DNA from 2 places in the Streptomyces sp. S07_1.15 genome. Region 1 is predicted to be linked to the other one. Evidence: riboswitches for the same ligand, from Rfam matches in the RefSeq annotation. Region 1 holds a riboswitch; the other holds the start of a gene.
The links. Region 1 has a riboswitch for glycine ahead of gcvP (aminomethyl-transferring glycine dehydrogenase). Riboswitches for the same ligand answer to the same signal wherever they lie in the genome.

Region 1 (15,078 bases):
AAGAGGGCAGTGATCTCCGCTCTCCAGACCAGCGCCATCGACGTGCGGGACCTGGAGAACGTGCCGCTGCCGGTGGCCCGCCAGCAGACCGCGCGCGGCAGTGCCGGCGGCATCATGATCCGCACGACCCCCGGGGTGCCCGACTCCGTCGACATCATGTTCTTCGACGAACGCGGGGCGGATCTCTCCCAGGCGGGGCAGCGCAAACTCGACCGGGTCTTCGCCCGCCAGGAGTACCGCCGGGCCTTCCCCGGGGAGATCGGGGATCTCCGCTTCCCGGCCAGTGTGTTCGACGCGTACACCGGTTCGCTGCTGCGTGCCGTCGACACCACGGGCGTCGCCGAGGCAGGACTCAAGATCGTGGTTGACGCCTCCAACGGCAGCGCCGGACTGGTCCTCCCCAGCCTCCTCGGGCGGCTCGGGGTCGACGCTCTGACGATCAACCCGGGCCTCGACGAGTCGCGTCCCACCGAGACGGCGGACGCCCGCCGCTCCGGCCTGGTGCGGCTCGGCGAGATCGTTGCCTCCGCCCGCGCCGCGTTCGGGGTGCGCTTCGACCCCGTCGGCGAGCGGCTGTCCCTGGTCGACGAGCGCGGACGGATCGTGGAGGACGACCGCGCTCTGCTGGTCATGCTGGATCTGGTGGCGGCCGAGCGGCGCAGCGGGCGGGTCGCGCTCCCCGTGACCACCACCAGGATCGCGGAGCAGGTCGCCGCCTACCACGGCACGCAGGTGGAGTGGACGACGACCTCACCGGACGACCTGACCCGGGTCAGCCGTGCGGAGTCCACGGTCTTCGGCGGCGACGGCAGGGGCGGTTTCATCGTCCCCGAGTTCAGCAGCGTCTTCGACGGCACGGCCGCCTTCGTCCGCCTGATCGCCCTGGTCGCCCGGACGCAGCTGACACTCAGTCAGATCGACGCGCGGATCCCGCGGGCCCATGTGCGGCGCCGGGACATCGCCACGCCGTGGGCGGTCAAGGGTCTCGTCATGCGCAGCGTGGTGGAAGCCGCCGGTGACCGGCACGTCGACACCACGGACGGTGTGCGGGTCGTGGAGGCCGACGGCCGCTGGATCATGGTCCTGCCGGACCCGGCGGAGGCGGTCACCCATCTGTGGGCGGAGGGCCCGGACGACGCCTCCGCGCAGCAGCTGCTCGACGAGTGGGCCGCGGTGGTGGACAGCGCCGGCCGCTGAGCCGTCGCCCCTGCAGGGATGCCGTGAGTGGCCCGCCGCATGCCGGCGGGCCACTCACGATCGGCCGAACCGGTGGGCCCATTCGGCGGTGGCGGCCCTCACATGCGACGATGTGCGTCATGTCGCAGCAGTCCCCCGATCGGAGCACTCCCGCGCGCCGGTCGCGTCCCGACGCGTCCATGTCGCTGCTGACGAACGTGACGGAGCACAGCCTGGACGAGGGTTACGCGGAGGCCGCCGCCCGCCGTGCGGCCGAGGGCTCGGCCGGCCTGCCGAAGACCCTGCGGTCGAAGCTGGGGCTCGCGGCGGGCCTGGTGCTCGCGGCGATCGTCGTGACCGTCGGCGCCGCGCAGGCCAGGGTGGAGGCCCCGGTCCGCGCCAAGGAACGCGAGGAACTGATCAGCCGGATCGAGGACGGGACCGAGCGGTCCGACACGCTGGAACGGAACGTCGAGCGGCTGCGCCGGGAGGTCGGAGCCGCTCAGCGCGAGGCGCTGGAGAAGCACGGAGGAAGCCGGGAGGAGCTGACCGCGCTGCTGGCGGGGGCGACCCCGGTGCACGGCCCGGGCCTGCGACTGGTGGTGGACGACGCCGAGAGCGCGGCGGCGGGCGGCGACGGACCGCGGGAGAGCAGCAGCTTCGCCGACAGCGGACGGGTCCGTGACCGTGACATGCAGCATGTCGTCAACGGGCTGTGGGGCGCGGGGGCCGAGGCGGTCGCGATCAACGGCCAGCGGCTCACCGCCGTCTCGGCGATCAGGAGGGCCGGCGAGGCGATACTCGTCGACAACAGGCCGCTGGCGCCGCCGTACACGGTGCTCGCGGTGGGGAACGGGCAGCGGCTGCGCAAGGCTTTCCAGAACAGTGCCGGTGGTCAGTACCTGAAGGTGCTGCAGGACAACTACGGCGTCCGTGCGAGCATCTCGGCGCACGAACGGGTCGACCTGCCGGCCGCGCCGAGTCTGATCATCCGAACCGCGAAACCGCTGGGCGCCGGCGGCAAGAGCGCCGCCGACACAGGGAAGGGCATATCGTGATCGCCGTACTGGGCCTCGTCGTGGGCGTCGTGGTCGGACTGCTGGTCCGGCCGGAGGTTCCGGCGGTGGTGGAGCCGTATCTGCCCATCGCCGTGGTGGCCGCGCTGGACGCGGTGTTCGGCGGTCTGCGGGCGATGCTGGACGGCATCTTCGACGACAAGGTCTTCGTGGTGTCGTTCCTGTCGAACGTGGTGGTGGCCGCTCTGATCGTCTTCCTCGGTGACAAGCTGGGTGTCGGGGCGCAGTTGTCCACCGGTGTCGTGGTGGTGCTCGGCATCCGGATCTTCTCCAACGCCGCCGCCATCCGCCGGCACATCTTCCGGGCGTGAGGCCGATGAACGACGACAGGACACCGGAGCCGGAGGACACCGGCGCGGACCGCGGCCGGACCCCGGAGGAGCGCGCGGAGGCCCGGAACGGCACGGGTGCCGCGCGGCGCCCGGGGCCGGGACGGCAGCCGCTGCCCGAGGCGAAGACCCCGGATTCCGGCGGGGAGCGCCCCGCCGACGGCCCGGCGGCGGCCGACGTCTCGTCCGGCGCACCCACACCCCCCGCCCCCGCTCCCGGCGCGGGAGCCGCCGCCCCGGCGCCGGAGGGCCCGCGCGGTGAGGAGAGGATGACGGGACGCCAGCGGCTGCGGGCCGCTCTCTGGCCGCCGCGGGTCAGCCGCGCCCAGCTCATCGTGGCGCTGCTGCTGTGCGTGCTCGGGCTGGGCCTGGCGATCCAGGTCCGTTCCACCAGCGACGCCAGCGTGCTCCGCGGCGCGCGCCAGGAGGACCTCGTCCGGATCCTCGACGAGATCGGCGACCAGACCCAGCGGCTCCAGGACGAGCAGCAGCGTCTGGAGGAGCAGCGCACCGAGCTGGAGAACAGCTCGGACCAGGCCGAGGAGGCCCGCCGGCAGACGGAGCAGAAGGAGCAGCAACTCGGCGTGCTGGCCGGGACGGTGGCCGCCGAGGGCCCCGGTCTCACCATCACCGTCAGTGCTCCGCAGGGGGCCGTCGACGCGTACAAGCTGCTGGACGCCATACAGGAGCTGCGGGCCGCCGGTGCCGAGGCGATCCAGATCAACGACGTACGGGTGGTGGCGGGTACGTTCTTCACGCAGGACGGCGACCGGGTCCGCATCGACGGGCAGCGCGTGGAGCAGCCGTTCCGGATCAGGGCGATCGGTGATCCGCAGGATCTGGAACCCGCTCTCAACATTCCCGGCGGTGTGGTGCAGAGTCTGGAAAAGGAGCAGGCCACGGTGGCCGTCACCCGCGAGGAGAAGATCATCGTGGACGCCTTGCGGGCGGCGGATCGGCCTGACTACGCTCGGTCGTCACCGCAGTGAGACGCGGTCGGTCGCCGGGGCGCGGGCGGTACGCGCGAGGGGCTCGCCGGGCGCGTGCGGCTGCGGGGGGTCGGAGCACCGCGAGGGCGGTGCGTGGTGGAAACTGTCTGGTGGGCGCGGACGTTGTCTTCATGTCCGGGTCGGCACACAGGGTGTGCAATGAGGTTTCGTCCTGCCCCACGGGCGGGTCTGTTTCGGTCAAGGGGAATCGCCCGTGAAGTTGTTCGGGAAGTTGTTCGGTAAGAGCGCTCGGGAAGAGTCGGGCGGTGCCCGTCACCGGGCCGGTGGCCCGGAGGAGGGCGGCGCGCAGCAGGCGGAGCGGCCGCTGTTCCGTGACGAGGTGGCGGGGGCCGAGGGGGGCAGTGGCGCGTCCTCTGTTGACCCTGCCGCGTCCGGACGCATAGGTTCATCAACCTCAAGTGCGGGTGGAGAGTTCGGCTCCGGTCCGTACGCGTCCCAGGCCCCCGGTGGGCCGTCGCAGCAGGAGGCACAGTCCATGTCGGCCTTGCCGGTTTGTACGAGGTGCGGGCACCGGAACGCCGAGGCCAGCCGCTTCTGCTCCAACTGCGGTGCCCCGCTGCGCGGCGCGCCGTCGGAGCGCCCCTCCGAGACCACCTCGACGATCTCGATCTCGGGCCTGGAGGCCTACGAGGCGGAGGCCACCGGCCAGACCGCGCCGCCGCTCTCGCCGGAGGCCCAGGCCGCCGTCGACGCCCTGCCGCCGGGTTCGGCGCTGCTGGTCGTCCGGCGCGGCCCGAACTCCGGCAGCCGCTTCCTGCTGGACGGCGAGCTGACCACGGCCGGCCGCCACCCGCAGAGCGACATCTTCCTGGACGACGTGACCGTCTCCCGGCGCCATGTGGAGTTCCGCCGCGGTGCGGACGGCGGCTTCACCGTGGCCGATGTCGGCAGCCTCAACGGCACCTACGTCAACCGTGAGCGCATCGACTCCGTTCCGCTGACCAACGGTGACGAGGTGCAGATCGGCAAGTACCGGCTGGTCTTCTACGCGAGCCAGCGGAGCATCTGACCGCAGGGAAAGGCCCATGCGCCAGACACCGTCGGGCGGCGCCGGCTCCGGCGCCGCCCCCGACCGCCGTTTGCTCAGCATCGGCCGGGTGCTGGGCCTCCTCCGGGACGAGTTCCCGGAGATCACCATCTCCAAGATCCGGTTCCTGGAGGCGGAGGGCCTGGTCGAGCCGCGGCGCACGCCGTCGGGCTACCGCAAGTTCAGTCCGGACGACGTCGAACGGCTCGCGCGGGTTCTGCGGATGCAGCGCGACCACTATCTGCCGCTCAAGGTGATCCGCGAGCAGCTGGACGCGCTGGAGCGGGGCGAGCGGCCGGACGTCCCCGCGCCCGGCCGGGCCCGGGATCTGCTGGACGGTGTGCTGGACCCGGCGGACGCGGTCCCGGCCCCGGCCCGGACCGATCGCGCCGGGCTGCTGGCCGGGGCCGGGGTGGAGGAGCGGGAGCTGGCCGAGTGGGAGTCGTACGGCCTGATCTCGCCGCTGGAGGACGGGAGCTACGGCCCAGACGCCGTCACGATCGCCGGGATCCTCGGGGAGATCGGCCGCTTCGGTCTGGAGCCCCGGCATCTGCGGGTCATGAAGGCGGCCGCGGACCGTGAGGCCGGCCTGGTGGAACAGGTCGTCTCGCCGCTGAGGCGGCACCGCAACCCCCAGACGCGCGCCCACGCCGAATCCACCGCGCGCGAGCTGGCGACCCTCTCGCTGCGGCTCCACGCGGCCCTGGTGCAGTCGTCGCTCGGCGTGCGCCTGCGCTGACTCCGCGCTTCCGAGGGGTGCCCGACTACCCAAAACGGCCGGGCAGGTCCTAGGGTTGCTGTGTGAACGAGCTCGACGTTGTGGGTGTCCGGGTGGAAATGCCCTCCAACCAACCGATCGTGCTCCTGCGTGAGGTGGGAGGCGACCGGTACCTTCCCATCTGGATCGGACCGGGGGAGGCGACCGCGATCGCCTTCGCCCAGCAGGGCATGGCCCCGGCCAGACCGCTGACGCACGACCTGTTCAAGGACGTGCTCGAAGCGGTGGGCCAGGAGCTGACCCAGGTCCGCATCACGGATCTGCGGGAGGGTGTCTTCTACGCGGAGCTGGTCTTCGCGAGCGGTGTCGAGGTGAGCGCCCGCCCGTCCGACGCCATAGCGCTGGCCCTGCGCACCGGTACCCCGATCTACGGCAGTGACGGGGTGCTGGACGACGCCGGTATCGCCATCCCGGACGAGCAGGAGGACGAGGTGGAGAAGTTCCGCGAGTTCCTCGACCAGATCTCGCCGGAGGACTTCGGTACCAGCAGCCAGTGACGCGGGCGGGAGCTCCCCGCAACCGCCCGCCGCGCATTCGCTGAGCCGTTCCCCGCCCGCGGTTACGGAAAACCACCCCAGGGGTGATTATCACCCGGCGTGCCGAGCGCGGCGATCGTTGACGCACCCCCGGCGACTGCCTACCGTCGACAAGGCAGGTCAAGGACGGAGGTCGGCGTGAGCAGCACCGGCGACGGTACAGCGGCGGGCAGTCCCATTCCGCTCCACGCGGGTGGCTCCGCCCCCATCCAGAAGACCGCCGCGACGGGTCCCGTGACATCCCCCGGTCAGCCTTCCGAGAACGTCGGATACCGGGGCCCCACGGCCTGCGCGGCCGCGGGCATCACCTACCGGCAGCTCGACTACTGGGCCCGCACGGGGCTGGTGGAGCCGAGTGTGCGCTCCGCCCAGGGCTCGGGCGGCCAGCGGCTCTACAGCATCGAGGACGTCGTCGTCCTCAAGATCGTCAAGCGGTTCCTGGACACCGGTGTCTCCCTGCAGAACATCCGCGCGGCGGTGCGCCATCTGCGCACCCGGGAGCGGGCCGACCTGGCCCGGATGACGCTGATGAGCGACGGGGCGACGGTCCACGAGTGCTCCTCCCCGGACGAGGTCGTCGGTCTCCTGCAGGGCGGACAGGGCATGTTCGGCATCGCCGTCGGCGTGGTCTGGCGCGATGTGGAAAACGCGCTGCAGCAGTTGCACGGGGAGCGGGTGGACACGGGGGAGACCCTGATCGGGCACCATCCCGGTGACGAACTGGCCCGCCGCCGGAACCGCGCCGGCTGAGACCGGCCCCGGCGCGCCGGTCCGGTGGCGGCGCGGCCGCCGGAGCCGTTGTCGGTGCCGTAGGGCAGCATCGGTGCCGTGAGACCGGTTCCGACGATCCTGCATCTGGACATGGACGCCTTCTTCGCCTCGGCGGAGCAGGCGTCCAAGCCCAGTCTGCGCGGGAAGCCGGTCGTCGTCGGCGGTCTCGGGCCGCGCGGCGTCGTCGCCACCGCCTCCTACGAGGCGCGGGTCTTCGGTGTCCATTCGGCCATGTCGACGGCCCAGGCCCGCAGGCTCTGCCCCAACGCCGCGTATCTGACGCCCCGGTTCTCGCTGTACCGGCAGGTGAGCGAGGCGGTCATGGAGCTGTTGCGGGAGCTGTCCCCGCTGGTCGAGCCGCTCAGCCTGGACGAGGCCTTCGTGGACCTGGAGGCGGGCCCGGCTCCCCCGGCGACCGCCGCCGCGGCCCGGGAGGCCGGTGAGCGGCTGCGGACCGCGATCCGCGCGCGGACCTCGCTCACCGGCTCGGTCGGCCTGGCCGGGTCCAAGATGCTCGCCAAGATGGCGTCCGAGCAGGCGAAGCCGGACGGTCTCGTGGTCATCGAGCCGGGCACGGAACGCGAACTGCTGGCGCCGATGCCGGTCCGGGTGCTGCCCGGTGTCGGGCCCGCCACCGCCGAGCAGCTCCGCCGGGCGGGCATCGGCACCGTCGAGGAGATGGTCGGGGCGGGGGAGGCCGAGCTGGTGCGGCTGCTGGGCAAGGCGCACGGCAGCTCGCTGTACGCCCTCGCCACCGGCCGGGACGACCGCCCGGTGGTGGCCGAGCGGGACAGCAAGTCCGTCTCCGTGGAGGACACCTTCGACGTGGACCTGCACGACCGGACCCGGGTGTACGGGGAGGTGGTGCGGCTGGCCGGCCGGTGTGTCACCCGGCTGCGGGCCGCCGGCCGGTCCGGGCGCACGGTCGTCCTCAAGGTCCGGCGCTACGACTTCTCCACGCTGACCCGCTCGGAGACCCTGCGCGGCCCCACCGACGACCCGGGGGTGGTGCGCGAGGCGGCGGTGCGGCTGCTCGACGGGGTGGACACCACCGGCGGGGTGCGGCTGCTCGGCGTCGGCGTCACCGGGCTGGCGGACTTCACCCAGGAGGATCTCTTCGCGCAGGCAGCGCTGGAGGGCACCGGCCCGGCGGCTCCGGCCGTCCGCGCGCGGACCGGGCCGGGCGGGGACGAGGACGCGGAGGCGGGCACGCGGCCCGACCAGCCGGGGGAGGGCGCGGGGGAGGGCGTCGCCGCGGCGGAAGCGGCACGGGCGGGGGATGCGGGGGGCGCCCGGGAGGGCTCCCGCCGGTGGCACCCCGGGCATGACGTGCGGCACGCGGAGTACGGGAGCGGCTGGGTGCAGGGCAGCGGTCTGGGCCGGGTGACCGTCCGGTTCGAGCAGCCCTGGTCGGAGCCGGGGCGGGTACGGACCTTCCGCGCGGACGATCCGGCGCTGGAGCCGGCCGCGCCGCCGCCGCTGGTACGGCCGGCCGGCGGCCCGGAGCCCGGCCGGAGCGGGGGCCGGGGACCCGGCCCGCCGGGTGGTCAGGCGCCGGATCCGGCGGTCCGTCCTGAGCCGTCCCGGCCCGGGGCCTCCTCGTCGCCGTCCGGCAGCTCCGCCTCCAGCCCGTAGTGGTGGTAGAGCTGGATCTCCTGCTCCGGCGAGAGGTGGCGGCCCACCCCGAAGTCCGGCGCGTTCCGGACCAGGGAGCGGCGGTAGGGCACGTACAGGGTGCCGTCGACGAACTCGCTCGGCTCCAGCGGGACGAAGGCGTCCCGGCCGAACAGGCCGGTGCGCACGGCCGCCCACTCGGGCAGCCCGGTGGCGTCGTCGAGGTAGACCTCGTCCACGGTGCCGATCTTCGTACCGTCGCTGTCGAAGGCCTTGCGGCCGATGAGGCTCCGCGGGTCGATCCCCGTGTGCACGGTCCCTCCAACTGGTCGGCGGACTTCCCCGTGCAATCCACGTAAGGCCAGATCCGGCCCGTCGGCCACTCGGGGGTCCGGTCCGGGGCCCCGCTGGTAGGCTGGCCGTGGCCGCAGATCCCGTGCGGGAGAGTCCTCCGCCCCCCGGGGCCGGGGGCGCCGAAGGAGCAAATCCTCCCCGGAATCTCTCAGGCACCCGTACCGCACGGGCGAGGTCACTCTGGAAAGCAGGGCAGGTGCCGGGCCGGCTGTGCCGGAACCTTTCCTCACCGACGGTGAAAGCCGGACCGCGTGTGCGGGGTCCGGTGAAGCTCTCAGGTCGACGACAGAGGGGGAGGCCCCCGTTCGGGGTACCCGCCAGGGTGCCCCTTCGCAGGTCCGCGTCGACCAGGAGGCCTCCGCAGATGACCGCACCCCGCATTCCCCTCTCCCGGCTGGAGCGTGGCACCCCGTTCGCCCGGCGCCATATCGGCCCCGGCCGCGAGGCCCTGGCCAAGATGCTCGCCCAGGTGGGCTACGGATCGCTCGACGAACTCACCGCGGCCGCCGTCCCGGACGTCATCAAGAGCACCGGGGCGGTGGCGCTGCCCGAGGCGCGCGGAGAGGCCGAGGTCCTGGACGAACTGCGGGCCCTGGCCGGCCGCAACCAGGTCCTCACCTCCATGATCGGCCTCGGCTACCACGGCACCTTCACCCCGCCGGTGATCCTGCGCAACGTCATGGAGAACCCGGCCTGGTACACCGCCTACACCCCCTACCAGCCGGAGATCTCGCAGGGCCGGCTGGAGGCGCTGCTCAACTTCCAGACGGTCGTCGCCGACCTCACCGGCCTGCCCACCGCCGGCGCCTCGCTGCTGGACGAGGCCACCGCTGCCGCGGAGGCGATGGCGCTCTCCCGTCGTGTGGGCAAGGTGAAGGACGGGGTCTTCCTGATCGACGCCGACTGCCTTCCGCAGACCATCGCCGTCATCGAGACCCGCGCCGAGCCGGCCGGGACCGAGATCGTCGTCGCCGACCTGTCCGGCGGCATCCCGGACGAGATCGCCGAGCGCGGCGTCTTCGGCGTGCTGCTGCAGTACCCGGGTGCCTCCGGGCGGATCACGGACCCGCGGGCCGTCGTCGAACGGGCGCACGAGCTGGGCGCCGTCGTCACCGTCGCCGCCGATCTGCTCGCCCTCACCCTGCTGACCTCGCCCGGTGATCTCGGCGCCGACATCGCCGTCGGCTCCACCCAGCGCTTCGGCGTCCCGATGGGCTTCGGCGGGCCGCACGCCGGCTACATGGCGGTGCGGGAGTCCTACGCCCGCAACCTGCCGGGCCGCCTGGTCGGCGTCTCCGTCGACGCGGACGGCGCCCCCGCCTACCGGCTGGCCCTGCAGACCCGTGAGCAGCACATCCGCCGGGAGAAGGCGACCAGCAACATCTGCACCGCGCAGGTGCTGCTCGCGGTGATGGCCGGGATGTACGCCGTCTACCACGGGCCGGACGGGCTCGCGGACATCGCGCGCCGCACGCACCGCTACGCGGCCCTGCTCGCCGAGGGCTTGCGGGCCGGCGGCGTGGAGGTCGTCCACGGCGCGTTCTTCGACACGGTGACGGCGCGGGTGCCCGGGCGGGCCGCCGAGGTCGTCGCCGCCGCCCGCGAGGCCGGGATCAACCTGCGGCTCACCGACGCCGACCACGTGGGCATCGCCTGCGACGAGACCACCGGCAGGGAGGAGCTGGCCGCGGTCTGGGCCGCGTTCGGCGTCCCGGCCGGCGCCGCCTCCGTCGACGCGCTGGACGCCGCGGTGCCCGACGCGCTCCCCGAAGGGCTGCTGCGCACCGACGAGTACCTCGGCCACCCCGTCTTCCACGAGCACCGCTCGGAGACGGCGATGCTGCGCTATCTGCGCCGGCTCGCGGACAAGGACTACGCGCTGGACCGGGGCATGATCCCGCTCGGCTCCTGCACCATGAAGCTGAACGCGACGACCGAGATGGAGCCGGTCACCTGGCCCGGCTTCGGCGCCCTGCACCCCTTCGCGCCGGCCGAGCAGGCGGAGGGCTACCTCGCCCTCATCCGGGAGCTGGAGGAGCAGCTGGCGGCCGTCACGGGCTACGACAAGGTCTCGCTGCAGCCCAACGCGGGCTCCCAGGGCGAACTGGCCGGACTGCTCGCCGTCCGCGCCTACCACCGTGCGCGGGGCCAGGAGGAGCGCACCGTCTGCCTCATCCCGTCCTCGGCGCACGGCACCAACGCCGCCAGTGCCGTGATGGCCGGCATGCGGGTCGTCGTGGTGAAGACGGCGGAGAACGGCGAGGTCGACACCGAGGACCTGCGCACCAAGATCGAGAAGCACGGTGACGAGCTGGCCGTGCTGATGGTCACCTACCCCTCCACCCACGGGGTGTTCGAGGAGCACATCGGAGAGATCTGCGCGGCCGTGCACGACGCGGGCGGCCAGGTCTACGTGGACGGCGCCAACCTCAACGCCCTGGTCGGCCTCGCCGAGCCCGGCCGGTTCGGCGGCGACGTCTCGCACCTCAATCTGCACAAGACCTTCTGCATCCCGCACGGCGGCGGCGGGCCCGGGGTCGGCCCGGTCGCCGTGCGCTCCCACCTCGCGCCGTATCTGCCCAACCACCCGCTCCAGCCGGCGGCCGGGCCGGAGACGGGCGTCGGCCCGGTGTCGGCGGCGCCCTGGGGATCCGCGGGCATCCTGCCCATCTCCTGGGCGTACGTCCGGCTGATGGGTGCCGAGGGGCTGCGGCAGGCCACCCAGGTGGCCGTGCTGAGCGCCAACTACGTCGCCAAGCGGCTGGAGCCGCACTTCCCGGTGCTCTACACCGGTCCCGGCGGGCTGGTGGCGCACGAGTGCATCATCGATCTGCGGCCGCTGACCAAGGCGACCGGGGTGAGCGTCGACGACGTCGCCAAGCGGCTGATCGACTACGGCTTCCACGCCCCCACGATGTCGTTCCCGGTGGCCGGCACACTGATGATCGAGCCCACGGAGAGCGAGGACCTGGCCGAACTCGACCGGTTCTGCGACGCGATGATCCGTATCCGTGCGGAGATCGAGCAGGTCGCCTCGGGGGAGTGGACGGCCGAGGACAACCCGCTGCGCAACGCGCCGCACACGGCGGCGGTGCTGGCGGGGGAGTGGGAGCACCCCTACAGCCGGGAGACGGCCGTGTTCCCGCCGGGGGTCGGGGCGGCGGAGAAGTACTGGCCGCCGGTCCGGCGCGTCAACAGCGCCTACGGCGACCGCAATCTGGTCTGTTCCTGCCCGCCGCTGGAGGAGTACGACTCCTGACCCCTCCGGCGCGGTGCCGGCGCGTGGCGTGAACGGGGCCGGTCCGGCGAGCTGCCGGGCCGGCCCTGTGATCTCTGTGCGGTTATCGTGCGGACCTGTGCGGAGTGATCTCTGTGGGGTGCCCGTCGTTACCGGCCGCCGGGTCAGGCAGCGGTCATCACATGCTCGATGCCCAGTGGCCGGTGCGGAGCGATGATCTGCCCGTCGGGCAGCAGTTCACCGGTGTCCTCGAAGAGCAGGACGCCGTTGCACAGCAGACTCCAGCCCTGTTCGGGGTGGTGCGCCACCAGATGGGCGGCTTCCCGGTCGGCGGAGTCGGCTGTCGGGCACGGTGAGGAGTGCTGGCACATGGCAGGGATCTTTCGCTGTGGTGTGAGTGTCCTGCGGCTTGACGTAGTGTTCACAACCGCCCCCCGTAATCCTTTCCTTGGTCGGTTCCAGTGTTACCCGCGGAATGGTGTTTCGCAGGAATTTCGCTGTACCCGCCCTTCCGGGGTGATGACGCACCACTCTTGCGGACGGTTGCCGTCAAGAGGACGGCCCCTTCGGGTGGTTCACCATGGCCGGAGCGGACTAGTCCGGCCGGGCCGGAGCGGTGGTGCGGTGACGGCGCACCGGCGCGCCCCGCGGACGGGGGAGCCGCGGGGCGCGCGTGTTCGAGGGGAAGAACCGGCGTTCAGGCGGCCGGTGAGGCCGTCGCGTCCAGCAGGGGTGCCACTCGGCCCAGCCGCAGGGTGAGCACCGGCAGCAGGTCCGAGACCCGGTGCGGGTGGTGCGCGGCGATGCCGGGAGGCGCGGGCGCGAGGGGGACCAGCAGATCCGTGGGGGCGGGCTGGCCCTCCGCGGGGTCCGCGGCGGTGTCGCCGTGCAGCCACAGGGTGAGCATGTAGAGCTCGGGCACCGACAGCAGACGCGGCTGGTACATGCCCGACAGCGCTTCCGCCTGGCGCAGGGCCTGCTCGGTCGAGGAGAGGTACGGGCCCCCGAAGAAGTGGGAGAAGGCCCAGCCGTCCGGCGTCGGCTTGGTCTCGGCGGCGGCCACCGCGCGGCCCCCGCTCCGTACCAGGAAGCGCCACGCGGCGAGGCGGGCCGGCGGTGGGCCTTCCTGCCGGGTGATCCCCTCCAGGACGTGGACCGGCAAGGGCGATTCCGGGGTCAGCGGCCCGGGGTGCGAGCGGAGCACCGGCGCGGCGGCCGGGGAACCGAGGGCCGCGAGGGTGCTGTGCTGGGCGGGCCTGGGCGCCTGGAGGGAAAGCAGCGGCATGATGGGTCGCCTCTCACTTCGGAGACACGGGTGATGCTGGGCAAGTGCGGACGGCAATGTCAGCGTGGCGCGGGGCGGAAGAGGGGCCGGAGCGGAGAATGCCGGCGACACGTACTCTCTGCCCGCGTACCCGGAGTTTATACGGCGCGTGTTCACGGCGCGTTTCGGCTAGCCGACGCGCGTATTACGGGCAAGACTGAAACCGGACCGCGATGGTGGGGGAGTTCCACCATTCTGTCCGTTCGCAAAACCTGTGGCCTTGTGTTATGCCGTGGCAGCCGGTCGGCCGAATCCTGCTGGTGTTTTTCACCACACCTTTGTGCCGTGCCCGTCCGGGGCCTCTTTATGCCGATGGAATGTGCCCCCGGGGTGTACTGGGCATCCTAGCGGGCAGATGCTGTCCGCCGGGGCGTTGTGGTCCGGCCGGCCGGGCATCATCCCGGGCACCGGTGCACTGGAGGAGGGACCCTTCGATGGGCGAGAAGGTCGAGGCGGACGGGTTCGACCTGGCGGATCCGCAGCGCTACCGCACCAAACTGCACCAGTGTCTGGAGGGTCTGGGGCGGCTGCTGGAGGAGAAGAGGTTCGACCGCCCGAGGAATCTGATGGGCGTGGAGATCGAGCTGAATCTCGCCGGCGAGGACGGCATGCCCCGCATGATGAATGCGGAAGTGCTCGAGCGCATCCGGAGCGGGGATTTCCAGACGGAGTTGGGGCAGTTCAACCTCGAAGTCAATATCGTGCCGCACCGGTTGTCCGGCCGCGTTCTCGATCAGCTTGCCGAGGAGATCCGTACCGCACTCGCATATGCCGACCGCAAAGCCCGGGAAGTGGACGCCGGGATCGTGATGATCGGAATTCTCCCGACCCTGGCCGGCCCGGACCTCGTCTCCGCGAACCTGTCCGCGGCGGACCGCTACACCCTGCTCAACGAGCAGATCCTGGCCGCACGCGGGGAGAACCTGGTGCTCGACATCGAGGGCGTCGAACGGCTCCATTACACCAGCGCCTCGATCGCCCCCGAAGCCGCCTGCACCTCGGTGCAGTTGCACCTCCAGGTGACCCCCGGCCGCTTCGCCGCGGTGTGGAACGCCGCCCAGGCGGTGGCCGCCGCGCAGATCGCCGTGGGCGCCAACTCCCCTTTCCTCTTCGGCCGCGAGCTGTGGCGGGAGTCCCGGCCGCCGCTCTTCCTGCAGTCCACGGACACCCGCGCCCCCGAACTCAAGGCCCAGGGCGTGCGGCCGCGAACGTGGTTCGGGGAGCGCTGGATCGAGTCCGCGTACGACCTCTTCGAGGAGAACGTGCGCTACTTCCCCGCCCTGCTGCCGGTCTGCGACGAGGAGGACCCGCTCAAGGTCCTCGACGAGCAGGGCGTCCCCGGCCTCCATGAACTGGTGCTGCACAACGGCACCATCTACCGCTGGAACCGGCCGGTCTACGACATCAGCGACGGCCGCCCCCATCTGCGGGTGGAGAACCGGGTGCTGCCGGCCGGGCCGACCGTCGACGACGTCATCGCCAACGCGGCCTTCTACTACGGGCTCGTCCGCGCCCTCGCGGAGGAAGCCCGGCCGGTGTGGACGCGGCTGCCCTTCGGCGACGCGTCCCGGAACTTCGACGCCGCCTGCCGGTACGGCATCGACGCCACCCTCCGCTGGCCGCGCCCGGGCCGGGGCGGAGCGGTGACGGACATGCCCGCCCCGCGCCTGGTCCGGGAGGAACTCCTGCCGCTGGCGGCCGCCGGCCTCGACGCCTGGGGGGTGGAGCCCGCGGACCGCGACCACTACCTCGGCATCATCGAGGAGCGCTGCCGGCGGCGGGTGAACGGTGCCTCCTGGCAGGCCGAGGCCTTCCGCCAGGCGCGCGAGCGGGGTCTCGACCGGC
Region 2 (15,078 bases), 1.8 Mb from region 1:
ACAGAGCGGAAACGCCTACGAGGACGGCTTCGTACCGGATTTCTGGGCGCCCCTCTGGGCGTACGGCGAGAATCCGGGCCCCCGGACCGAACCCGCCGTCCGTACCGCCCTCTCGCTCGACGCCATCCGCTGGCAGTACCTGCACGGAGTGGACCGGCCCGAGCTGGTCGACCCCGACACCTGGGCCGCCGACCACCACGAGGTCAGCCGGCCGGGCAACGATCTCGTGCAACTCGCCCTGTTCCGCGACTACGCCGGCAACCGGCCCCTCTACCCGCGGGTGCACGCCTACTTCCGGGAACGCCGGGTTCCGCTCCTCGCGGTCTGGGGCGCGGGCGACGAGATCTTCGGCCCGGACGGAGCGCGCGCCTTCGCCCGGGACCTGCCGGACGCGGAGATCCATCTGGTCCCCGGAGGCGGGCACTTCCTGCTCGAAAGCCACCTGGACACCGTGGCCGGGTATATCCGCGGGTTCCTGACCGTCGCCGCGTCACGGCATGAAGTCCGCGAAGAGTCCCAGGGCGGGTGAACTGGCCGTTCGGAACCGGGGTCCGGCCGGGACACGCGGCTCCGCCCGACGGCGCGGTGACCGGCCGGCCGCGAGGCCGGGCACACCGGCCCCGCGTTCAGCCCTCCGTGCCGCCACCGCCCCGGCCGGCGGACCGCCCGGCCGCCGCCCGCATCAGGCAGAGCCCGGGCTAGCTCAGCCCCGCCCGCCGGGCCCGTTCGACCGCCGGGCCGATGGCCTTGGCCACGGCTTCCACGTCGGCCGCCGTCGAGGTGTGCCCCAGCGAGAAGCGCAGCGTGCCGCGTGCCTGCTCGGGGCTCGCACCGGTGGCCAGGACGACATGGCTCGGCTGGGCGACCCCGGCCGTGCAGGCGGAGCCGGTCGAGCACTCGATGCCCTGGGCGTCGAGGAGCAGCAGAAGCGAGTCGCCCTCGCAGCCGGGGAAGGAGAAGTGCGCGTTGGCGGGGAGCCGCCCGGCCGGGTCGGGGTCGCCGCCGAGGATGGCGTCCGGCACCGCCTCGCGCACGGCCTTCACCAGCGCGTCGCGCCGCGCGCCGATCACCCGTGCGAACTCGGCGCGGTGTTCGGCGGCATGGCGGCCGGCCGCGGCGAAGGCGGCCACCGCCGGGACGTCGAGGGTGCCGGAGCGCACCTGGCGTTCCTGGCCGCCGCCGTGCAGCAGCGGTACGGGGGCCAGATCGCGGCGGAGCAGCAGCGCCCCGATGCCGTAGGGGCCGCCGATCTTGTGGCCGGAGACGGTGAGGGCGCTCAGCCCGGAGGCGGCGAAGTCGAGCTCGACCTGGCCGAACGCCTGCACGGCGTCGGAGTGCACGGGGATGCCGAACTCGGCCGCCACGGCGGCGAGTCCGGCGACCGGCATGACCGTGCCGATCTCGTTGTTGGCCCACATCACGGTCACCAGCGCGACGTCGTCCGGGTTCCGTTCGACCGCCTCGCGCAGGGCCTCCGGGTGCACGCGCCCGACGGAGTCCACCGGCAGGTACTCCACGCGGGCGCCCTCGTGCTCGGCGAGCCAGTCGACGGCGTCCAGCACGGCGTGGTGTTCGACGGGGCTGGCGAGGATACGGGTGCGCTGCGGTGCGGCGTCCCGCCGGGCCCAGTAGAGGCCCTTCACCGCGAGATTGTCCGATTCCGTACCCCCCGAGGTGAACACCACCTCGCTGGGCCGCGCCCCGAGGGCCGCCGCGAGCGACTCGCGGGACTCCTCGACGGTGCGCCGGGCCCGCCGCCCGGCCGCGTGGAGGGAGGAGGCGTTGCCGGTGACGGCGAACTGGGCGGTCATCGCCGCCACCGCCTCGGGAAGCATGGGCGTCGTGGCGGCGTGATCGAGGTAGGCCATGGTGCGCACGATTCTACGAGGGGCGGTACGGGCGGAAGGCCGCCCCCGGCCCGTACCGCGCGCTCCGGTCAGCCGGCGGTGCCCGGCGGGCGGTTCTCCGGCAGGCTCCCCGGCACGTGTTTCCCGGCGGGCGGCTCCCCGGCGGCCGGTTGCCCTGCGGGCGGCTCCCCGGCCGTCAGCCGAGCTGTGCCCTGGCGAGCTGGCGGGACTGGGCGACGAGGCGGTCCCGGCTGTCCCAGACCTCGGCGTCCTCCTCCAGGAAGCCGCCCGCGAGATTGCGGGTGGTGATGGCGACGCGCAGCGGGCCCGGCGCCGGGCGGCTGCGGATGTGGGCGGTGAGCTCGACGGTGGGGACCCAGCCGGAGATGCCCATCTCGAAGGCGGTGGGCGGCAGGGCGTCGACGGCCAGCAGCAGGGAGAGCGGGTCGGCGTCGCGGCCGTCGGCGAGCTGGAACCAGGCCCGCATCTCGCCGTTGCCGGAGGGCTTGCCGCGCGCCCAGCCGGCGGTCGCCGGGTCCAGCCGGACGTCGAGCCGGCCGGCGATCTCGGTGGCGCCGAGCAGGGCGCCGACCTCGTCGTCCGCGTGCCGGGCGCCGAGGCACTCCTCGAAGGGCGGCATGGCGGGCGGCTTGGCGGTGGTGCGGACGTCGTCGGGGAGGGCGCCCAGGTCGCCGTAGCCGGCGACCACGCGCAGCCGCTCCACCTCGGCGCCGTTCTCGTCGAGCTGGGTGAGGGACGCCTGGCCGGTGGAGAGGGTGCGGCCGGTGCGCACCACCTCGGTGCGGATCCGCGCCGGGCCGGGGCGGGAGGCGGTGAGGTAGTGGGCGGTGACGGTGAAGGGGTCGGAGTGCGGCAGGACCTCACCGAGGGCGCGGCCCGCCATGGCGAGGAGGTAGCCGCCGTTGACGGCGTGGATGATCGTCCAGGCGGACGACAGCTCCGCGTCATGCACGCCGGGCTCGCGCGGCGTCACCGCCGTGTCCCGGTCGAACTCGCTGTTCCCGATGGTTGCCTGTGCCATGGGCTGTACGGTACACCGAAAAAGTTACTGACCGGTAGACAGTAGTTGCCCACGACAACGGTGAGCCGGCGGACGCCGCCGGGGCCCGCCCGGCCGCGCGCCGGGCCTGTGCGGACGTGCCCGGTGCGGTGCGCGAGGTGCCGCGCCGGGCGCCCGGATCCCGGGGCACGGGCCGGGCGGGCCCGGGCCCTACGCCTCCTCCGCCGCCGACGACCTGCGGTGCCAGGCCCGGGGCGCCCGCCAGCCGAACCGGATCGCGCAGAGCCTCAGCAGGAAGGCGGCGAGCGCGGAGAGTGCGCTGGAGACCGGGTTGAGCGCCCCGAAGTGGATGAGCAGCGCGGCCAGTGACGCCCCCACGATGGCCGGGACGGCGTAGATCTCCCGGTCCCAGCGGAGCAGCGAGGGCACCTCGTTGGCCAGGACGTCCCGCACGACGCCGCCGCCCGCGGCCGTCACCACGCCCAGCACGGCCGCGAACGGCAGCCCCAGCCCGTACTCGTACGCCTTGGTGGTGCCGACGACGCAGAACAGCCCGAGCCCGGCCGCGTCGAAGACGGCCACCGCCCGGTTGATCCGCTCCACCTGCGGATGGAGGAAGACCACGAGCACGGTGGCGAGCAGCGGCGTGACCAGATAGCCGAGGTCGGTGAAGGCCGCGGGCGGCACGGCGCCGATGATCAGGTCACGGATCAGTCCGCCGCCCGTCGCCGTGGCCATGGCGAGCACCGCGATGCCGAAGACGTCGAAGTTCTTGCGCACGGCGAGCAGCGCGCCGGAGATCGCGAAGACGAAGATCCCGGCGATGTCCAGCGCCTGCAGCACGGAGGGGGTGAACAGATCGGTGAGCACCCGGCGATTCTGCCCTGTGCCGCCGCGGCCATCCCCGGTGTGACGTGCGGCGGCGCGGGCGGTCCGGGGTTCCGGGCCGCCCGCGCCGCGCTGTGTCCGGGTGCTGCCGGGGGCGTCAGACGCTCTCGGCGGCCTTCTCGGTCTCCTCGGACTCCCCGGCGGCGGACTCCCCGGCGTTCCCGGCGGTCACCGTCCCGGGCTCGACGACCTTGGCCGCGCTGTTCATCCGGACGGTGCCGGCCGCGATCTCCGCGGCGTAGTGGCAGGCCACCTTGTGGCCGCCGCCCAGGTCACGCAGCTCCGGGCGCTCGGTGTCGCACCGCGTCTCCTGCTTCCACGGGCACCGGGTGTGGAACCGGCAGCCGGCGGGCGGGGTGGCGGGCGACGGCAGGTCGCCGGTGAGCAGGATGCGCTCGCGGCTGTCCTCGACCACGGGGTCGGGGATCGGCACCGCCGACATCAGGGCCTTGGTGTACGGGTGGAGCGGTTCGGCGTACAGCCCGTCGCTGGGCGCCTCCTCCACCAGCGAGCCGAGGTACATCACCCCGATGACGTCGGAGATGTGCCGGACCACGGCGAGATCGTGGGCGATGACCATATAGGTCAGCCCCATCGACTGCTGCAGCTCCTCCAGCAGGTTGATCACCTGGGCCTGGATGGAGACGTCCAGCGCGGAGACCGGCTCGTCGCAGATGATCACGTCGGGCTCCAGCACCAGCGCCCGCGCGATGCCGATGCGCTGCCGCTGGCCGCCGGAGAACTCGTGCGGGTAGCGGGAGAGCGCGTTGGACGGCAGGCCGACCTTGGCCAGGATCTCCCGGATGCGGGCGCGGCGCTCCTCGCGGTCGGCACCGATGCCGTGCGCGGCCATGCCCTCGGAGAGGATCGACTCGATGTTCTGCCGCGGGTCGAGGCTGCCCAGCGGGTCCTGGAAGACCATCTGCACCCGGCGGCGGAACTTGCGCATCTCCTCCTCGGGGAGGTGCGCCAGGTCGGTGCCGTCGAGGACGACACTGCCGTCGGTGATGTCCACCAGCCGCAGGACGGCCCGGCCCAGGGTCGTCTTGCCGCAGCCCGACTCGCCCACCAGGCCGTACGTCTTGCCGGCCTCGACGGAGAGCGAGACGCCGTCGACCGCGTAGACGTGGCCCACGGTGCGGTCGAAGACGACGCCCTTCTTCAGGGGGAAGTGGACCTTCACCCCGTCCAGCTTCAGCAGGCTCATGAGGTGGCCTCCGTCTTCTCGGTCGCGGCAGCCTCGGTGGCGGTGGCGTTCTTCTCGTCCCCGGCGGCACCGGACTCGGCGCCGGACTCGCGGGACTCCGCGCCGGATTCGGTTCCCGGCGCCGGCCCGGCGGTCTCACCGTCCTCCGCCACCGCCTCGTCCGGCAGGATGTGCGGGGCCTCGATCACGTCCACATCACCCGAACCGTGCGGGGCCGGCACCGGGTTGACGCACCGCACCCGGTGCCCCGGCGTGCGCGGTTCGGTCAGCTCCGGGGTGCCCTGGAGGCACTCCAGGGTGTAGTGGTCGCAGCGCGGCGCGAAGGCGCAGCCGTCCGCCCAGGCGATGTTGTCGTTGATGGAGCCCCGGATGGGGTTCAGCGGCTCGCCGCGCGGCGCGTCGAGCCGGGGTATGGAGCCCAGCAGCCCGTTGGCGTACGGGTGGGTGGGCGCGGCGAACAGCTCGCGCCGTCCCGCCGACTCCACGACCTTGCCCGCGTACAGGACGTTGACCTCGTCGCAGAGCCCGGCGACCACCCCGAGGTCATGGGTGATCATCAGCAGGGCGGTGCCCTCCTCGTCCACCAGTTCCTTGAGCAGTTCCAGGATCTGCGCCTGGATGGTGACGTCCAGCGCGGTGGTCGGCTCGTCGGCGATCAGCAGCCGGGGCGCGCAGGCCACGGCCATGGCGATGAGGGCTCGCTGCCGCATCCCGCCGGAGAGCTGGTGCGGGTACTCCTTGAGCCGCCGGTACGGGTCGGGGATGCCGACCCGGTCGAGCAGCGAGGCGGCCTCCTTCCGCGCGGCCTGCCCCTTGAGCCCCCGGTGGCGGGCCAGGATCTCGGTGACCTGGATGCCGATGGGGACCACGGGGTTCAGCGAGGAGAGCGGGTCCTGGAAGATCATCGCGAGCTGTGAGCCGCGCATCTCGCGCATCTTGGCGTCGCTCAGCCCGAAGAGGTCGGTGCCGTCGAACTCGGCCCGCCCCCCGACCTTCACGCCGCGCCCGGGCAGCAGCCCCATCAGGGCGAGCGAGGTGACGCTCTTGCCGCAGCCGGACTCGCCGACGAGGCCCACGACCTCGCCCTCGCCGACGGAGAAGGACACACCCGACACGGCCCGCACATCGCGGCGTCCGCGTGCGGTGAAGGTGACGGTCAGTTCGTCCACGGAAAGCAACGACATGTCATCAGCTCCGCAGTTTCGGGTCGAGGGCTTCGCGCATGGCCTCGCCGAGGAGGGTGAAGCCGAGGGCCGTGATGATGATGCCCACCGAGGGGTAGACCGCGAGCATCGGCGCCGAGTCGAAGAAGCCCTGCGCCTGGGCCAGCATGACGCCCCACTCCGGGACGGCCGCGTCCGGGTTGCCCAGCCCCAGGTACGACAGGGCGGCGGCCTCGATGATGGCGGTGGCCAGGCTCAGCGTGGCCTGCACGATGACCGGGCTCAGCGAGTTGGGCACGATGTGGCCGAGCACGATACGGCGCTTGCGCACGCCCAGCGCCCGGGAGGCGAGGACGTAGTCGGAGCCGCCCTGGGCCAGCATCGAACCGCGCAGCAGCCGGGCGAAGATGGGGATCTGCACCACACCGACCGCGATCATCACGGTGGTGAGGCTCTGCCCGAGGACGGCCGCGACGGAGACCGCCAGCAGCAGCGAGGGCAGCGCCAGCAGCATGTCGATGAAGCGCATGATGACGGAGTCGATCCGGCGCCCGGCGCGCCCGCCGAGCGTGGACGCGGCCCCGGAGGCGATGCCGATCAGGCAGCCGATGGTGAAGCCGAGGAGGGTGGCCACCACACCGACGAGCAGGGTCTGCCGGGCGCCGACCAGCATCCGGGAGAACTCGTCGCGGGCGAGGTGGTCCAGGCCGAGCCAGTTCTCGGCGCGCGGTCCGACGAAGACGGAGCGGGCCGGAATGACCTCGCCGCGCCACAGCTGGGCGGTCGGCGAGTACGGGGCGATCCACGGGCCGATGATGGCGATCAGGATGAAGACGGCGATGATGCCGGCCCCGATGATCGCCATCTTGCTGGAGCGCAGCCGGCGGAACGCCTCGTACCAGAGGCTGTGGCCGGTGGCGGTCTCGGTCTGTGCGGTGAGCTCCGCGAGCCGGTCGATCTTGTCGGTCTTGGTGCTCATCAGTGCACCCGCACTCTCGGGTCAATGAGGTTGTAGGCCAGGTCGACCAGGAGGTTGAGGATCACGTAGGTCAGCGCGATGAAGAGGATGAAGCCGACGAGCACCGGGTAGTCGCGGCCGTCGATGGCGGTCCGCAGGAAGGAGCCGATGCCGCCGAAGGCGAAGACGGACTCGGTGAGCACCGCTCCCGACAGCAGGCTGCCGGTGAGCAGGCCGACGGCGGTGACCACCGGCAGCAGCGCGTTGCGCAGCACGTGCCGGCCGCGGATCACATGCTGCTGGAGGCCCTTGGACTCGGCGGTGCGGACGTAGTCCTCGCCGAGCACCTCCAGCACGCTGGCCCGGGTCATCCGGACGATGATCGCGAGCGGGATGGAGGCGAGGGCCAGGGCGGGCAGCACCAGGTGCGCCAGGGAGTCCCAGGCGGCGTCGAACTCCCCGGTGAGGATGCCGTCCAGGACGTAGAAGCCGGTCACCTCGGTGGCGTTGAGCCCGGTGGACTGCCGGCCGTAGCTGGGGAACCAGCCGAGGTTGACGGCGAAGACGGCCCGCAGGATGAAGGCCAGGAAGAAGACGGGGATGCAGATGCCGAGGAGCGACCCGGACACCGCGGACACGTCGAGCCAGCTGCCGCGGCGCTTGGCCGCGAAGTAGCCGAGGGGGATGCCGACCGCGACGGCGATGAGCATCGCGAAGATGCCGAGTTCCACCGTGGCGGGGAACCGCCGGGCGAACTCCTCCCACACGGGCTGGCCGGTCTGGGTGGAGGTGCCCAGATCCAGCTCTCCCAGCCGCTTGAGGAAGCGGCCGTACTGCACCCATACCGGCTGGTCGAGCCCGAGGGCGCGCTCGATCCGGGCCTTGTCCGCTTCGGTGGCCCGTTCCCCGAGCAGGGCCGCCGCCGGTCCTCCGGGAAGCTTGTTCAGCCAGAGGAAGAGAAGGACGGACAGGCCTAGCAGTGTGGGTATGAGCTGCAGCAGTCTGCGTACTACGAGACGCAACACCCCGCGCTACCCCTTTCTGGTCATGGATCGCAACCACGTCCGCCCGGCCACCTGTGTGCGTGGCCGGGCGGACCTGGACCTGCTCGGTTGTGTTACTTGAAGGAGACCTCGGCGAAGTTCTCCTGCGTCAGCGGGGAGACCTTCGGCGGGTTGACGTCCTTCGCGAAGGCGATGGACGGCGGGGACGAGGAGATCGGCAGGCCGGGCAGGAAGTCCATGATGACCTCATTGGCCTTCTTGTACAGCTCGGTCCGCTTCTCGGCGTCGGGCTCGGAGGAGGCGGCCTTCATGGCGTCGAAGACCTTGTCGTTCTTGAAGCCCCACTGCTTGTCGTAGCCGCCGAACCAGGTGCCGATGAAGTTGTAGCCGTCGTTGAAGTCACCGGTCCAGCCCATGAGGTACAGGCTGCACTTGCCGTTCTGGGTGGAGTCCAGGTAGTCCGGGTTCCACTTCATGGCGCGCGGCTTGACCTTGATGCCGGCCTTCTCCAGGTCCGTCTTCATCAGCTCGAACATGTCGGCCGGGGCCGGCATGTACGGGCGGGTGACCTCGGTCGGGTAGCAGAAGTCCAGGGTCGGGTTCTTCGCACCGGCGTCGGCGAGGAGCTCCTTGGACTTCTCGACGTCCTGCTCGTAGACCTTCACGTCGCCCGAGTAGCCGGCGACCGTGTCGGGCATGAACTGGCTGGCCTTGACGCCGCCTTCGGGGAGCTGCGTCTCGACGATGTTGTCCCGGTCGATCGCGTGCGCGATGGCCTGGCGGACTTCCTTCTTCTTCAGCAGCTTGTTGTTCTCCTGGTTGAAGCCCAGGTAGAAGATGTTGAAGACGTCGCGGGTCGGGACCTGGAAGCCGTCCTTCTCCAGGGTCTTCACATCGGCGGGCGCGACCAGGTCGTAGCCGTGGATGTCACCGGCCTGCAGCGCCTGGCGGCGGCCCTCCTCGGTGTCGAGGGTGCGGAACACCAGCTTCTCGACACCGGCCTTCTTGCCCCAGTAGTCGTCGAAGCGCTCAAGGGTGATCTCCTTGTTGCCCTTGTTCCACTTCGAGATCTTGAACGGGCCGGTGCCGGCGACCGTGCCGGCCTCCTGGCTGTACTTGGGGTAGGTGATCGCGTCACCCTCGCCCTTCGCCTCCTCCTTCTCGTAGGCGTCGATCGCCTTCGGGGAGTGGATGGCGAGCGCCTGGAGGGAGAAGCCGCCGGGGAGGTTGGCGGTGGCCTCCTTGACCTTGATGACCGGGGTCAGCTCGTCCTCGGCGGTGCAGGAGACGTAGTTCGCCTCGGGCGTCTCCTTGTCCTCGTTCTTCTTGAAGCCGCCCATGATGGTCTGCCAGTAGTAGGAGACCGCGCTGTTCTGGTACGTGCCCGACCAGTTGAACCAGTGGTCGTAGTTCTTGCAGACGGCCTCGGCGGTCAGCTTCTCGCCGTCGTGGAATTCCACGCCCTTGCGGAGCTTGAACTTCCACTCGGTGCCGTCCTCGCTGCCCTCCCAGGACTCGGCGAGGCCGCCGACGAGCTCGCTGCCGCCCGGCTCGTGCTCGATGAGGGCCTCGAAGGCCTGGCGGGTGACGCGGAAGGTCTCGCCGTCGCTGGCCAGGGCGGGGTCGAGGGAGGACGGGTCGCCCGCGGCACCGAAGATGAAGGTGTCGCCCGCCTCTCCCTTGCCGCCCTCGTCCCGGTCACTGGCGCAGCTGGTCACGGCCAGCCCCATCGCCAAGGTGACCACAACCGCCCGAGCGGCTCTGGATTTTCTTATTCGCATGCTCTACCCCAGGGATGAACGGTATTGAGAGGCGCTGACCGCTCGAACACTACAGACGACTCCGGCGGCGGTGAACAGTCCGCATAGCGGTGATACATACCTGAGACCCGGACAGCGCATATACCGGATATGCCCTGTTCAGGTCCGGTTGACGCGGTGCGCCCCGGCTGGTCTGGAGTGCTATCGCACTGGCGTGCGCCGTACGGCGCGGGGCCGTTGAGCCGCTTTCAGCGGGGCGCGGCGCCCGGCAGCATGCCGTGCGGCGGCGGATAGCCGTAGCCGGGGGCGGGACCGGCGCCGGGGACCGCCCCGGCCCCGGGGCCGGCTGCGTAGCCCTCGCGGTCGAAGAACGGCCGGGAGTTGGCGCGCATCCACAGCGCCACCGGGTCGTACTCGTCGGACAGGGCGACGGTCGACACCGGCAGCCCCTCGGGCACCACGCCGACGGACTGCCCCATCATCCGGCGCACGGACTCCACGGCCTGCGGCCCGTTGTCGTACAGCTCCAGGCCGATGGCCAGATACGGCACACCGACCGAGGGCTGCACCCAGGCGCGGCGCAGCGCCCGTACGGCGGGCGTGTGGTGGGCGTTCTGCGTCAGCAGGGCGTAGAACTGCGGGATCTCCACGGCCGGTTCGGTGATCCGCAGCGGGCCGGCGGGCAGCCGGTCCAGGCCGGAGGCCACCCGGCGCAGATCGGCCCAGGGGATGCCGACGCCGCCGCCGGGCGCGTGCGGGTTCAGCCACAGGCCCCAGCGGTCGGGGAAGAGGGAGGCGGCGATCTCCCGGCCGCCGACCACCTCGTGCGCCCGGTTCCAGCCGCTGGCGGCCAGCTCCTGGGCGGAGGTCACACAGGGGGCGTAGCCGTAGCCGTCGACCTCCATGTTCCCGTACTGCGCGTCGGGCGCGCCCGGATGGCCGTGCCACAGCAGCATCCACACCTGCCCGTCGGCGAGGGCCCGCAGCAGCGCCTCATAGGCGTCGTACCGGCCGGGCGTCACCTGTGGCAGCAGCTGCTCGATCTGCTCCCTGTCCCCGCCCGCGCTCACCTGGTTCCGCCCCTTCGTCTTGCCTCTCGGCACCGCCGCGGTGCGCGTCCTTCGCGCCCCGCCGGGTCATCCAACCAGCTTACGGACCGGATGCGGCGGCGCCCGCCGCCCTGTCCGCCGTCCGGGTGTCGCGCACCGGCCGTTCGCGGTGCCCGCCGCGCCCGTGTTCGAGCCGCGTCACCCGGCGGTGTGGAAGGGCCGGATCCGCGCGCGCATCCAGTCCCCGACCGGGTCGTGCGCGATGTCCAGCAGGACCATCTGTACGGGCCAGGGCACCGGCACCGCGCCGAGCGCCCGGCCGAGCGCGTCGTGCACCCGGGCCCGGTCCTCCGGTTCGCAGCGGGAGAGTTCGACACCGACGAAGAGCGCCGGCGGGTCGCCCTCGACACTCGCGAGAGTGCGGCGGGCGGTGAGCACGACCCCCGTTGTGGTGAACTCCCCGGCGGCGGCGGCCAGGAAGTCGACCGGCTCGTCCTGCCAGTCGGGCTCGAAGAGCCGCACCCGCCCGCCGGACGGCACGCCGGGCCCGGTCTCGCCGCGGCCGGTGCGGCACAGCTCGGCCACGGCGGGCGGCGGCAGCGGTACGCCGACGGAGGTGCCGCCCGGGTTGACGGCGATGCCCAGCTGAGGCGGCAGCCCGCGGGCGAACTCCCGCGCGGGCGCGACCGTGCAGGGCATGTGCGAGCCCGCGCCCCGGAGGAACTCCTCCTCCGAGCTGTATACGGGGACGCAGGCGATGCCGGCCACATCCAGGGTGGGCAGGTCCAGATCCGGGCTGGAGGGCCCGCCGCCGTTCGGCAGCGGCACCCAGATCCGGCTGCGGCCGAGCACCTCGATCAGCCGGGCGCCCGCCCCGGGGACCCCGAGGGAGGCTGCGAGCACCTCTTCCAGTTCGTTGCGGGGGAAGCCACCGGGCGCGCTGCCGGGCAGACCTCCGGACACGCCGGGCATCCCCGCCGGGGCCGGGGTGCGCTCGTGCTGCTCCGGGATGCTCATGCCGTCGATGCTCATGCCGTCCAACCACGTCTCGTCCGCGCCGCCCGGGCGCTGCGGGGCCTGTCGCCCGGAGCCCGGCACCTCCGCGCCGTCCGGCCCGCGCGGACGGCGCGGCCACCGCCCGCGGCGGCCGGGGTCGTCGGGATCCGGGAATCCGGGTAGCAGAACCCTAGCGCCAGCCCACCGGGGTACGGCCAGGGGCCCGACAGCGCGGATTCACGGTGATTCCGGGATTCTTCCCGCCGCCCGGCCGTGCGGGCCGTCCGGGCGGTGTGGGCCGTGCGGGCTGTGTGGGCTGTGCGGGTTGTGTGGGCCGTGCGGTGGCCGGGACACCGGGGCGGTCAGCCGAAGCCGATGGTGTGCAGCGCGCTCGCCGACGCCCGGTCGAGCAGCACCACGGAGACGCAGCCCTCCGGGGCCCGGCCGGCCTCCGCGCCGGCGACCAGCCGGGCCACCGCCCGGCGGTGGCGGGCGAAGGCGTAGCCGGAGACGCCCCGGCCCCGCGCGAGCTGCCCGGCGAGGGCCGTCTCCGGGGAGACATCCAGCAGCGCCAGGTGCAGACCGCGGCCCCGGCGGCGGGCGTCACGCGCCAGCCAGCGGCGCACCCAGGTCAGGGTTCCGCAGTCGTGGACGACGACGCTCGCACCCGAGCGCAGCGCCCGGCGCAGCCCGGCGTAGTGGGCGGCGCGCACCAGGGGGCGGTAGAGGGCGTAGGGCAGGGCGGCGGGCAGCCGGCGCTGCCAGCGGTCCCGGGCGTCCTGGGAGTCGATCCGGTGGACGGCGCCGCCGCGGGCGTCGAGGGCGGCGGTGGCCCGCTTGATCAGGGTGCTCTTGCCGCTGCCGGGGAGCCCGGAGACGACGAGGACGTCGCCGGCCGGGTAGCGCAGCGCGGACGGCCTGCGGCCGCGCAGGTCCGTCTCGGCGTCCGATCCGGCCGCGTCCGCTCCGGCGGCGGCCGGGCAGGCGGACGCCGTCCACTCCGCCGCGGTCTCCGGTCCGGCGGCGGGCTCCGCTTCCGCCGCGGTGCTCCGTCCCGCCGCGGTCTCCGGTCCGGCCGCGGCCCGCGGCGTGATCGCGTACATCCCCTGGACCCGAACCTGCACCCTGATCGTCCCCCCTCTGTGCGGTCACCCCCGGACTGCCCGGCCAGCCTGGCAAGAACGGTGCCGCGTTACAACGTCGATACCCGGTGCGCGGTTCCGCGATGTGCTGATGAGACGGACCCTCCGGGCCGGTTCTCCGGTTCCCTCCGGGTCGGTATTCCGCTTCCCGTGCGATGATGACCGCGCCAACTGCATACCGCCGTTCGAATCCGCGCGGGAGAGTCCCCGGTCCGGCCGCCGTGCCGCCGCCGGGGCGCCGAAGGAGCAAGTCCTCCCTTGAATCTCTCAGGCCCCGTACCGCGCGGACGAGGCAAATCTGGAAAGCGGGCCGTCCCTCCGGGGCGTCCCCACCCAAGGTGCAAGCCACGATCCCGGGTACGTACGGTTGTGGCGAAGCTCTCAGGTTCCATGACAGATGGGGAGACTGTGTTGCCGATGCCGCGCAGAGTTCCGCCACCTTCGTCAGGGAGCCACCGCCATGACCGATGCCCCCCGCCGCACCCCGCTTGACGCGCTGCACCGCTCGCTCGGTGCCTCGATGACCGACTTCGCCGGCTGGGACATGCCGCTGCGCTACGGCAGCGAGCGGGACGAGCACACCGCCGTCCGCACCCGGGCCGGCCTCTTCGACCTCTCCCACATGGGCGAGATCACCGTGACCGGCCCGCAGGCCGGGGAGCTGCTCGACCACGCCCTGGTGGGCAACCTCTCCGCGCTCGCGGTGGGCCGCGCCCGCTACACCATGATCTGTGAGCCGGGCGGCGGCATCCTCGACGACCTGATCGTCTACCGCCTCGCCGGGGAGCGGTACATGGTCGTCGCCAACGCCTCCAACGCCCAGGTGGTGCTGGACGCGCTGACCGAGCGCGCCGCCGGCTTCGACGCGGCCGTGGCCGACGACCGCGAGAACTACGCGCTGATCGCGGTCCAGGGCCCCGAGTCCCCCGGCATCCTCGGCTCGCTCACCGACGCGGACCTGGACGGCCTGAAGTACTACGCCGGGCTGCCCGGCACCGTCGGCGGCGTCCCCGCCCTGATCGCCCGGACGGGCTACACGGGCGAGGACGGCTTCGAGCTCTTCACCGCCCCCGACGACGCCGAGCCGCTGTGGCGGGCGCTCACCGCGGCGGGGAAGGACGCGGGCCTGGTCCCCTGCGGCCTGTCCTGCCGGGACACGCTGCGCCTGGAGGCCGGGATGCCGCTCTACGGGCACGAGCTGAGCACCGCGCTCACCCCGTTCGACGCCGGGCTCGGCCGGGTGGTCAAGTTCGACAAGACCACGAACGGCGGCCGCTTCGTCGGCCGTGAGGCGCTGGAGGCCGCCGCGGCCCGCGCCGCGGAGGCCCCGCCGCGGAAGCTCGTCGGCCTGGTGGCCGAGGGGCGGCGGGTGCCGCGCGCCGGGTACGCGGTGGTGGCCGCGGACGGCGGCGAGGTCATCGGCGAGGTCACGTCCGGCGCCCCGTCGCCGACCCTCGGCAAGCCGCTCGCCATGGCGTACGTCGACCCCGCCTACGCCGCCCCGGGCACCCCGGGGGTGGCCGTGGACATCCGCGGCCGCCACGAGCCGTACGAGGTCGTGGCCCTGCCGTTCTACAAGCGGCAGCGCTGAGACTCCCGCCCCTCCCCCGCGTTCCCCGTCTCCCCCGTCGTCCGTCCCACGTGTCAAGACCCGTACACGAGCACGTCACCGAATCCAGGAGAATCAGGTCATGAGCAACCCCCAGCAGCTGCGCTACAGCAAGGAGCACGAGTGGCTGTCCGCCGCCGAGGAGGGCGTGTCCACCGTGGGCATCACCTCCCACGCGGCCGACGCGCTCGGTGACGTGGTCTACGTCCAGCTCCCGGAGGTCGGCGACACGGTCACCGCGGGCGAACCCTGCGGTGAGCTGGAGTCGACCAAGTCGGTCAGCGACCTGTACGCGCCGGTCTCCGGCGAGATCACCGAGGTCAACCAGGACGTCGTGGACGATCCCGCGCTGGTGAACTCCGCCCCGTACGAGGGCGGCTGGCTGTTCAAGGTGAGGACCGACGAGAGCGCGGGCGAGCCCGAGCTGCTCTCCG

Region 2: another riboswitch for glycine. It lies ahead of gcvT (glycine cleavage system aminomethyltransferase GcvT); the one in region 1 lies ahead of gcvP (aminomethyl-transferring glycine dehydrogenase).

The regions. Positions count from the first base shown of each region.
Region 1 covers NZ_JAJBZK010000001.1:244,612-259,689, reverse strand. The annotation lists gene LIX60_RS01250 (mannose-1-phosphate guanyltransferase) at 1-1,197, shown strand, start outside; gene LIX60_RS01245 (DUF881 domain-containing protein) at 1,317-2,234, shown strand; gene LIX60_RS01240 (small basic family protein) at 2,231-2,563, shown strand; gene LIX60_RS01235 (DUF881 domain-containing protein) at 2,569-3,570, shown strand; gene LIX60_RS31870 (FHA domain-containing protein) at 3,743-4,600, shown strand; gene LIX60_RS01220 (MerR family transcriptional regulator) at 4,617-5,357, shown strand; gene LIX60_RS01215 (bifunctional nuclease family protein) at 5,420-5,893, shown strand; gene LIX60_RS01210 (MerR family transcriptional regulator) at 6,071-6,682, shown strand; gene LIX60_RS01205 (DNA polymerase IV) at 6,761-8,338, shown strand; gene LIX60_RS01200 (PRC-barrel domain-containing protein) at 8,251-8,631, opposite strand; glycine riboswitch at 8,747-8,845, shown strand; gene gcvP (aminomethyl-transferring glycine dehydrogenase) at 9,036-11,930, shown strand; gene LIX60_RS01190 (DUF5999 family protein) at 12,074-12,280, opposite strand; gene LIX60_RS01185 (hypothetical protein) at 12,607-13,194, opposite strand; gene LIX60_RS01180 (glutamate--cysteine ligase) at 13,668-15,078, shown strand, end outside.
Region 2 covers NZ_JAJBZK010000001.1:2,088,796-2,103,873, forward strand. The annotation lists gene LIX60_RS08785 (alpha/beta fold hydrolase) at 1-529, shown strand, start outside; gene LIX60_RS08790 (cysteine desulfurase family protein) at 699-1,868, opposite strand; gene LIX60_RS08795 (thioesterase family protein) at 2,044-2,889, opposite strand; gene LIX60_RS08800 (trimeric intracellular cation channel family protein) at 3,079-3,738, opposite strand; gene LIX60_RS08805 (ABC transporter ATP-binding protein) at 3,854-4,963, opposite strand; gene LIX60_RS08810 (ABC transporter ATP-binding protein) at 4,960-6,147, opposite strand; gene LIX60_RS08815 (ABC transporter permease) at 6,152-7,105, opposite strand; gene LIX60_RS08820 (ABC transporter permease) at 7,105-8,109, opposite strand; gene LIX60_RS08825 (ABC transporter substrate-binding protein) at 8,202-9,869, opposite strand; gene LIX60_RS08830 (enhanced serine sensitivity protein SseB C-terminal domain-containing protein) at 10,097-10,918, opposite strand; gene LIX60_RS08835 (enhanced serine sensitivity protein SseB) at 11,096-11,869, opposite strand; gene LIX60_RS08840 (ATP-binding protein) at 12,256-12,996, opposite strand; glycine riboswitch at 13,222-13,327, shown strand; gene gcvT (glycine cleavage system aminomethyltransferase GcvT) at 13,496-14,626, shown strand; gene gcvH (glycine cleavage system protein GcvH) at 14,727-15,078, shown strand, end outside.